DNA from 3 places in the Corynebacterium sp. AOP40-9SA-29 genome. Region 2 is predicted to be linked to each of the others. Evidence: predicted binding sites of a transcription regulator. Region 2 holds the regulator's gene; each other region holds the start of a gene.
What was found. The regulator LexA, encoded in region 2, represses DNA repair genes until DNA is damaged. The targets are predictions, from matches to a motif close to CGAACANNTGTTCG.
Positions count from the first base shown of each region.

Region 1 (3,277 bases), on a different contig from region 2:
GGCGGCATGCAGCAAAGAGCCCAGCTCGCCCGGGTTCTGGCGGCTGGACCGGAGCATGTATTGATGGATGAGCCTTTCGGCGCGCTTGATCCCTTCACCCGCGAGCAATTGCAGGCAGAGCTTCTCCGGGTGTGGGCCACGGCGTTCCCCTCTGTTGTCTTCGTGACGCACAGTGTGGAGGAGGCGCTCTTATTGGGCCATCGTGTGGTCGTGATGGCGGGCGGTCCGGGCAGGGTGTTGGAGGAAGTCGCGGTCCCTAAATCGCTCCGAGCCGATGTGGACGCAGATGTTCCACGTGAAACCATCCAGGCTCGCCTTCGGGAACTGTCGACGAATCCGGAGATCGTGGATCTTCGCCGCCAGGTCACCGAGCTCATATCCTCGGTCAGTCAGATCTGATTCTCAGAACTGGTCCGCCAGCGGTAGTGGTGTAGTGGCCGTTGTCTGGGCCGATCCAGTGGATGGTGATCCCGGCGTCCTCGGTGGAGCACGTCCACCGTCTCTGCGTTTTCAACTTATGGTGGTGTCGGCAGAGCAACTGTCCGTTCGCCACGGAGGTGGGACCATTGCTCGTGGAGTCCGTGTGCGGACTGTTCTCGATATGGTCGAACTCGCACTGGGATGCGGGCACGGTGCAGTTGGGGAAGCGGCAGTGAGTATCCCTCCCCATGATTGCGGCCTTGTGTTTCACGGGAAACGTGTAGGCCTCCACTGGGTCAAGAGTTCCGGTGAGGAGTCGTGGGGTATGAGCCCGGGACTCCAGCATGTCGGCCGCCGCGGTGGACACCCAGCCGACTCCGGGGACGAATCCGGGGCCGTAGCCCGTGTGATCGTCCTCGGTCAGACGGTAGAGGTTTACCGTCACAGTGATGTTATTCGCCCCATCTCCAAGTGCCTCGAAAATGACCTTGGCACGGCAAGCTGACAGTGATTCCCGGACGTCCGAGATCTCCGTGGTTTTCTTTAGCTCCTGGAGCTCTTTCCAGCCGGCCGTGTTGACTGCATCCCAAATACGGGTCGCGGCGGCCTTGCTGCCGCAGTCGAGCACGATCCGGTTGTCTCGGCGGAAGACGCGGGCCTGGCCGGTCTCGAACTCCTCCGTCTCGGTGACGAGGTCCGAGTCGAGAGCGAGGATGACTTCCTCGACGAGGTCCCCAAGTGCCTCGAGCGGCACGGGGGAGGGGTAGGTGATTCCCTCGATCCACTCGACGACCGCGCACTCGACGGCGAGGTCCAGTGCCCGGCGTACTGGCTCGGCCTCCCGGGAGGTGAGGGGCCGGAGATGGCGGTTAATGATCAACCACACGAGATCCAGGTGTTCGACACTGAGCCGCCCGTCCTCGCCGGCGATGTCGAAGAGATCAGGCATACGCACGCCGAGTTCGCCAGAGTGAGCGAACCGGCGTGCTTCACCACGTCCCCGTCCTCGGCGGGCCAGTGCGGTACTGTGGCGTTGATCCCCGGCAATGGTGGCCAGGTAGGCAACCAGGGCCATCTCGGCCCTGTTGATAGGATAGACCAGTAATTCAGCGTCCGTCGGCATCTCAACCAGGTCAACTGCCATGGTCCCCACCCCTTGTCCGGAACTGCACTTCGGAGATATTTTCCTTTGTTGGTGAACACTCTACACAATGACTCGGACATGGTCAACCACCTGTTCGAATAGATCGCACAAGGGGTCAAAATGGGGGCACCCGCAATATAGACCGCTTGGTCTGTATAATATTCATGGTGTGACCTGCGCAAATACTTCCCCGCCATGCAATGCCCCTTGCGCTTCTGCAGACAGACTGGTCTACTGGTCATCATGATCACAGCACACACGGACACCGCGTCCACACCCCGTCTTCCCCTGGCCGTCCTGGCAGCAGAGGTCAACGGCACCATGATGTGCGTGGTCATCGACTCCTACTTCGACGAGAGCCTGGCCCCCGGACTCGTCTCCGTGCGCATCCCCTCCGACGACCTCACCTGGCGCCAGCTGCGAACCGCCCCCCGCCTGGGCATTTCCGTACTCAACCCGCTGCAGACCATGGGCGTGGCGAACATCGCCCACTCACTGTCCGCCGAGGACGGTGCGGGCGTCGTCGACGGCGCGGCGGTGCACCTGACCACCCGTCTCTATCAGGAGTTCGACGCTGGCGACCACATCGTCGCCCTGATGCACGTCACCGGACGCCGTACCGGCGACATCGCACCGGAACAGCGCGACTACCTGTTCGCCGCCGCCTGAGCCTCGTCCGCCTCGATCTCCTCGGTGAACTCCCGCTTGCTCGCCTGCCACTCGTCCTCGACCATGCCGAGACGCCAGTAGCCGGAGATCGAGACGTCCGACTTCGGGACACCGCTGTCCACGAACAGGTGACGGCGCAGGTCACGGATCATTTCCGCCACCCCGTGGATGAACCACTGGGTCTCGCCGGACGGTACACCCGCCGCGACGACGGCGCGGACCAGTTCCGTGCCGTGCGTCGCGCCATCGCGCTCGACCCAGTGGATCGTCGTACCCGGGTGTGACGGGGCGGGCAGGTGCGCGTCGGCGTCCGACACCTCGACCCACGCCTCCGCCGTGACGTCCTGCGGCAACGCCTCGATACCGGCGAAGATTGCCGGGGCGGCGGCCTCGTCGCCGGCGAAAACGACGTGCTCACCCTCGGGGCGCCACGCGCCGCCGGGGCCCATGAAACCGATGCCGTCGCCCGGACGGGCAGCGTCCGCCCATGGCCCGGCCAGTCCCGAGTCTCCGTGGGAGACGAAGTCGATGTCCACGGTCTGTGCCTCAGCGTCCCAGGAACGCAGCGTGTACGTCCGCGTCACCGGCCACTCCTCCCGCGGGAGCTCCTCGCGCACCTGCGCCGGGTCGAACGGCCAACTGTAGGACGCCCCCTCCGGCGGGAAGAGCAGCTTCACGTAGTGGTCGGTGTGCGCCAGGTCGGCGTAGGGCAGGGAGTCGCACGCGAGCGTGACGCGCACCATATCGCGTGAAATCCGGGAAGAACCGGTCACGGTGGCGGAGTGGACGGGACGGGCGGGACGGGGCATGGACAGGCTTTCCTTCTACTGCGGTGTCGGTGGTCGTCGACCATGGTACGCACCTGACCCGGATATGGGTCATGAGGTGGTAAGATTGCCAGGTCTATACCTAGTCTTCTGGAAGGGATCGCACCGAAGTGAGCGACGACAACTACGGCGGCGGCGAGACGCTGTTCGACCGCATTACCCCCATTGACCTCAATGAGGAGATGCGGAACAGCTACATCGACTACGCCATGAGCGT
Region 1 is NZ_JBQSWR010000001.1:806,717-809,993, reverse strand. It holds gene ACT3SZ_RS03795 (ABC transporter ATP-binding protein) at 1-399, shown strand, start outside; gene ACT3SZ_RS03790 (HNH endonuclease signature motif containing protein) at 386-1,369, opposite strand; gene ACT3SZ_RS03785 (flavin reductase) at 1,808-2,233, shown strand; gene ACT3SZ_RS03780 (siderophore-interacting protein) at 2,212-3,042, opposite strand; gene gyrA (DNA gyrase subunit A) at 3,171-3,277, shown strand, end outside.
Region 1: the regulator LexA is predicted to act here: its motif matches at 1,648-1,661, upstream of ACT3SZ_RS03790 (HNH endonuclease signature motif containing protein).

Region 2 (3,277 bases):
CGCCAGGCCGATGTCGTCGGCGGCGACCTGGGAGCCGTGGGAGGCACGCAGTGACTGCTCTACGTCGTGGGCGAGGATCTTCAGGTCGTCTCCGGAGACCTCGAGGCCCTGACAGGCCCTTCCGACACCCCGGATCACCTTGTCGCGGCGAAACTCCTCGGTGACACCACTTCGCTTGGTGACCAGCAGCACGGATCGTTCCAAGGTGGTGAACCGGGTCTTGCACGAGAGACATTCTCGGCGACGGCGGATGGCGGAGCCGGATTCTACCGTGCGGGAGTCCACGACCCGGGAGTCCTCGGAACGGCAGGCGGGACAAAGCACGGTGTTCTCCCTCATGGAAGTCGTCAGGACAGTTGGTGTCCCCACATGCTACCTCCGACTCCGAGCCGCACCGCAGGCGGACGAGGGGTCGGTCAGTAGACGGGGACGACCACGTCCCGGGTGCTCCCCTGGGAGCCTTCATCCGTCCAGTGTCCACCCATGTCGCTAACATCGTTGAGCGAAGCGATCCTCGCCACCGCGTCGCCAACGCTGGCCCCGTGCACGTGCTGCTCAGCGATCTCCGCCAGACTCTGGCCGTCGCTCACCGTGACCGTGGTCGTCCCGGTCGGTGTCACGGTGTCCTCCTGCTGCCCAGTGACCGCCGGAGATATGGCGAGGAACGTCACCAGCGCGGCCAGAGAAAGTACGGTCATGCCGGGGGAACCGACGACCATGGACGCGCGACGCCGAATTCTGGCGTACCTGGAGGTCGGCTCGAACGGACGTTCAGCAATTCTGCCCTGACGGAGGTACCGCTGCCGTTGCACGACCGAAGGGGTTCGGACCGAACCCTCCCCCCAGGTGTTCGAGAAACCATCCAGCGCGGACCCGGACCACTCCGGACGCCGATAGACGGGACGGCGGAGGCCGGACCGACGACTTTCAACCGACATCGTGCTCATGACAACCCTCTTTCCGTGGAAGCAGACCGGATTCCCGGCTTCAGACAAGGACCATGACAGCACCGCTGGCGGACATCGCTTGATTCCGACGGCACGTTCTTCGTCCGTGTGTTCGAAGTTCTGTATCTGCACCCGAAGGTAGCACGGGTGTTCGATGATGTCCACAACTTTCCAGAGATTTTCGAACACCCTGACCAACGATGTCCGTTCGGTCATGTAAGGTCGGGGACACGACCGGTACAACGAGTCCAGGAGTGGGTCAGATGTCAGAGAAGCAGAAGTCCTCCGTGGGAACCACGGCAGGCAAGCGAAAGCGGGCGAAGGTCACCGAGGCAGGTGCCGCGCTCGACGCAAAGGGGAGGGAGAAGCTTTCCGACCGTCAACGGCGCATCATGGACGTGATCAAGGACGCGACCCGGTTCCGCGGATACCCGCCGAGCATCCGCGAGATCTGCGACGCAGTGGGGTTGAACTCGACCTCGTCGGTGTCGTACCACCTGCGCGAGCTCGAGCGGAAGGGGTACCTGCGCCGCGAGGACAACAAGCCGCGCGCGGTCGATATCAGGGACTTCGACGACGAGGTCGACAACCGTCCGGGGCCGAAGCCGGCTAACACCAGCGGTCCCTCCGGTATGCCGGAGCCGTCCTTCGTGCCCGTCGTCGGTCAGATCGCCGCCGGTTCGCCCATCCTGGCCGAAGAGCACGTCGAGGCCCACTTCCCTCTTCCCCAGGAACTCGTCGGTGGCGGGGAACTGTTCCTGCTCCAGGTCATTGGCGAGTCCATGCGCGATGCTGGCATCTTCAACGGTGACTGGGTCGCCGTACGCTCCCAGAAGGTCGCCGAACTCGGGGACTTCGTGGCCGCGATGATCGACGGGGAGGCGACGGTCAAGGAGTTCCAGAAGGACGAAGCGGGCGTCTGGCTCCTCCCCCACAACGACCTGTTCGAACCCATCCCGGGGGACAACGCCGACATCCTCGGCCGCGTGGTCGCGGTGCTTCGCAAGATCTAGGCCCCCGCAATCCCCACGTTGATACGCGAAACCCCCGGACAGCCTCCGTCAGAGGCGTCCGGGGGGTTTGCGTGGATACAGGGTGCGCTAGAGCGCTAGAGCCCCAGCACGGCCGCGGCGGCTGCCTTGGCCTCCTCCGCGCCATCGGCGTCCAGTGCGGCAGCGGCCATCTCACGGCACACCGCGAAATCCACCTCGCCCAACTGGGCGCCCACCGCAGCGAGTGCAGGCGGTGCCGCGGACAGAGAGGTCACACCGAGACCGGCGAGCACGCAGCCCAGCACCGGGTCCGCCGCGGCCTCACCGCACACGCCCACTGCCGTCTTGGTCTCCGCGCCAGAACGACACGTGGTGTGCACGAGTCGCAGCACCGCGGGCTGCCACGGGTCGGTCAGGTGCGCCAGCGAGGCCGACATGCGGTCTGCTGCCATGGTGTACTGGGTCAGGTCATTCGTACCGATGGACACGAAGTCCAGGTAGGGCATCATCTTATCGGCCATGAGGGCCGCCGCCGGGACCTCGATCATCGCGCCAGCCACGAGGCCTCGCTCGTGGCACAGCTCGGTGAACCACTTCGCCTCGTAGACCGTTGCCACCATCGGTGCCATCACCCAGGTCTGCGCCGCAGAGTCCTCGCGACCGGACAGCTTCAGCGCCAGGGCGATGCCGTCCAGCTGGCGTTCCAGCAACTTCTGGTTTGTCCGGGCGATGCGCAGACCGCGCACACCGAGAGCAGGGTTCTCCTCGGTCTCCGCCATCACATAGGGCACCGGCTTGTCCGAGCCGGCGTCCAGCGTACGGATCACGACCTTGCCCTCCGGGAACGCGGACAGGACCTCGGCATAACGCCTCGCCTGCTCCTCTACGGACGGCTCGGTGGTCTCACTGAGGAAGCCGAGTTCGGTACGGAACAGGCCGATCCCCTCGGCCACGGACTCCGCGGCCTGGCGGGCGGCTGCACCGTCCTGCACATTGGCCAACAGCTGCACCCGGTGACCGTCGGCGGTCTGCGCCGGGCCGTGCCAGCCACGGACCTTCGAGGCCAGTTCGGCGGCAGCGGTGACACGCTTCTCCACCTCTGCCGGGTCCACGCCGGTCTCCACGGTTCCCGCCGCACCGTCCACCAGGACCTCGGTGCCAGCGCTCACGCCGCGCAGGTTGCTTCCCACGGCGACGATGCAAGGCAGGTCGAGCTGGCGGGCGATGATCGCGGTGTGGCTCGTCGCACCACCCTTTTCGGTGACCACGGCGATGATCAGCTCGGGGTCCAGGGTCGCGGTATCGGCGGGGGCGAGATCATCGGCGAACAGGACATGA
Region 2 is NZ_JBQSWR010000002.1:152,033-155,309, reverse strand. It holds gene nrdR (transcriptional regulator NrdR) at 1-324, opposite strand, end outside; gene ACT3SZ_RS05225 (hypothetical protein) at 417-698, opposite strand; gene lexA (transcriptional repressor LexA) at 1,340-1,960, shown strand; gene ptsP (phosphoenolpyruvate--protein phosphotransferase) at 2,056-3,277, opposite strand, start outside.

Region 3 (3,277 bases), on a different contig from region 2:
GGGCTGGCGCGGGCGGCGCGGGCGGCGCGGGCGGCGCGGGCGACGCGGAGACCGTTGCGGCGACACTGGACGCCGCGCGCATCGAACCGTTGCTCGTTACGGAGGACGGTTCGGACCTGCGGGTCGAGTTCATTACAGTCACCGCTGGTCACGGTCGGGCGGCGGCGGACCTGGTGATGGCCGCAGCGACGATGATCTCCCGCGATCCGATCCAGTTGTCACCGCAGCCGGGCCTGCTCCTGCCGAAGTTGGGGTGGCATGTTGACGACACGATCACCGCGCAGCACGGTCTGCTCGTCCCGCCGTTCCTGTGGGAGGACGGGGTGCCGAACGTGCATGAGGTGAACTTCGGTGGTCGTCATGGTGGCGGGCAGCAGCACGAGTACACGCATCCGGGCCGGATGACAGTTTTTGCGCAGTTGGTGATGCTGACCGAGGACGAGTACCGCGTGGCGGTGGACGGTGGTCCGGGTGCGGCGCAGCAGTTGTTGGCGACGTCGCAGGCGAATCTGAACGACGTGTGGCGCTGAATTCGGGGCTATCCGCGGCCCTGGCCCGCACGTCTGGCCCCTGCACCTGCGAGGGTGCGGGGGCTTTCTGTGTAGCTGCGGGTGGCTTCTATGCCGGCGGGCCCTCGGTGGGGTCGGGGCCTTCTGGTTCGGATGGTTCGGCTGGTTCGGTGGGTTCAACCGGTTCGGTAGGTTCTGCAGGTTCGACCGGTTCGGTGGGTTCATCGGGATATGCGGGGTAGACCGCGTCCGGGTCGTACGCCTGGGCCAACGGGCCGGTGGCGTGGGTGGTGTAACGCCGGTCGTTCGGGCCTTGCCAGTCGATGGTGAACCCGTCGTCGGTGGTGGAGCAGGTCCATACCCCCTCGGTTTTCAGCCGGTGGTGCGGGCGGCACAGTTTCTGCCCGTTGCTCGGATGGGTGATCCCGTCGCTGGTGGGGTCGGTGTGCGGGGAGTTGATGATGTGGTCGTTGTCGCACAGCGTGGCCGGCACGTCACAGTTCGGGAACCGGCAGGTCGCGTCACGCCCGTCGAGGTAGTCCTTATGCGCGGTGGTGAATGAGTAGGCCTCGGTGTCGGGATACTTGTCGGGGTTGGTGTGCAGGACGCGCACGTAGCCGGACTCGTTTTCCAGGCGCTGGGCGGTGGAAGGGTCGATCCAGCCAACGCCGGTGACGTAGCCCGCTCCGGTGCCATGAATGCCGTCGAGGGTCGCACGGTACAGGTTCACTCGGATTTTCATCGAGGCTGGGTTGTCGCCGAGCTGTTCGAGCAGTACTTGTGCTTTGAGTTGTGAGCGGGTTGGCAGCACGGTGCGTTGGTCTTCGGGGATGTCTTCCTGCTGGCGGCGGGCGTCGGCGAGTAGGACGCGGGCTTTCTTGTCGAGTTCGTCGTCGATGGCGGCGAGGGTGACTTCGTCGCCACCGGTGAGGACGAGTTGTTTGCCGCGGCGTTTGAGTGTGGCGGTGTCTTCCTGGGCGAGGGCGGTGTCATTGGCCAGTTCCGGGGCGGCGTCGAGGATTGCTGCGCGCACGCGGTCGCGGAGTTCGCGCAGGGTGACCAGCTCGGTGGTGTCGCGTAGCCAGGGGGTGACGTCTTTGTTCACCGCGGCGTCGAGGTGTGCGGTGATCTCATCGTGGTGGGCTGTGGGCACGGTGTCTAGTTGGGCGTGGATCAGGCGGCGGATCAAGGCGAGGTGGTCGGCGGCGAGGATGCCGGTGGTGAGCACTGCGCAAAAGAGTTCGAGGTTACGTGCGGCGAGTTCGCCTGCATGTGCGAAGCGGGAGGCATCAGTTCGGGAACGTCCGCGTAGTGCCAGAGCTGTGGCGAAGCGTTCGGTGGCGGCAATGTCGCGGAGTTTCGCGATGAGCAGCATTTCGCCGAGGTTGAGGTGGCGTTGGATGTCGTCCATGCTCATGGTGGGTGTGGTGTTGTCGTCTGTCATGGTGCCAGCGTCCCCCTTGGTTGGCTTCCTTGACGGAAGTGTACTACATGCCACGGACATGGTCAATAGTATGTTCGAATAATGGCAATCTCCTATGGTGCGGAGTGAGGAGAGCCGGTGTCTTCTCAGTAGCCTCCGGGCGATGACATCCCCCGGTCTCGACGGTGGGGCGGTCCATGTCCGTCCCGCCTTGTAGGCTGGGTCCGTGGCTCTTTACAGGAAGTACCGGCCTGCGTCGTTTGCCGAGGTCGTGGGGCAGGAACATGTGACCGAACCGTTGTCGACGGCACTGGACAGCGGGCGGATCAACCACGCCTACCTGTTCTCCGGCCCACGAGGCTGCGGTAAGACCTCGTCGGCGAGGATCCTCGCCCGCTCGCTGAACTGCGAGCAGGGGCCCACATCAACCCCGTGCGGCGAGTGTGCGTCCTGCCTCGCTTTGGCGCCCGGCGGGCCGGGCACGTTGGACGTCACCGAGATGGATGCGGCGACGCACAACGGTGTCGATGACATGCGCGAGCTGCGCGACCGGGCGTTCTACGCCCCGGCGGACTCGCGCTACAGGGTGTTCATCATCGACGAGGCCCACATGATCACGGCGGCGGGCTTCAACGCGCTGCTGAAGATCGTCGAGGAGCCGCCGGAGCACCTCATCTTTATCTTCGCCACCACGGAACCGGAGAAGCTGCTGCAGACTATCCGGTCGCGTACGCACAATTACCCGTTCCGGCTGCTGACCCCGCCGGCGATGCGTGGCCTACTGGGGCGCGTGTGTGAGGACGAGGGTGCCGTCGTTGAGGATTCGGTGTACCCACTGGTCATTCGTGCCGGCGGTGGTTCTCCGCGAGACTCGTTGAGCATCATGGACCAGCTGCTCGCCGGTAGTGGCGAGGAGGGAGTCACCTACAGCCGGGCGGTGGCCCTGCTCGGGTTTACGGACACCTCGCTCATCGACAGGGCGATGGATGCTCTCGCGGACCAGGACCAAGCGGGCCTGTTTGGCTGTGTCAGTGACGTGATCGACGCGGGCCACGATCCGCGTCGCTTCGCGATGGACCTGCTCGACAGGTTTAGGGATCTGCTGGTCGTGCAGGCTGTTCCGGAGGCCTTTGATACCGGCCTGGTGGACGCGCCCGCAGATCAGCGTGAGGCGCTGACCGCGCAGGCCAATACCCTCGGGCAGGCGACGTTGACTCGCTGTGCGTCCCTTGTGAACGAGGGGCTGGCGCAGATGCGGGGTGCCACCGCGCCTCGACTGTTGTTGGAGATCCTGTGCGCCCGTATGGCCCTGCCCGCTGCGGGTATGACGGTCGAGGCGCTCGCG
Region 3 is NZ_JBQSWR010000001.1:386,689-389,965, reverse strand. It holds gene ACT3SZ_RS01790 (hypothetical protein) at 1-530, shown strand, start outside; gene ACT3SZ_RS01785 (HNH endonuclease signature motif containing protein) at 619-1,953, opposite strand; gene ACT3SZ_RS01780 (DNA polymerase III subunit gamma and tau) at 2,159-3,277, shown strand, end outside.
Region 3: the regulator LexA is predicted to act here: its motif matches at 2,017-2,030, upstream of ACT3SZ_RS01785 (HNH endonuclease signature motif containing protein).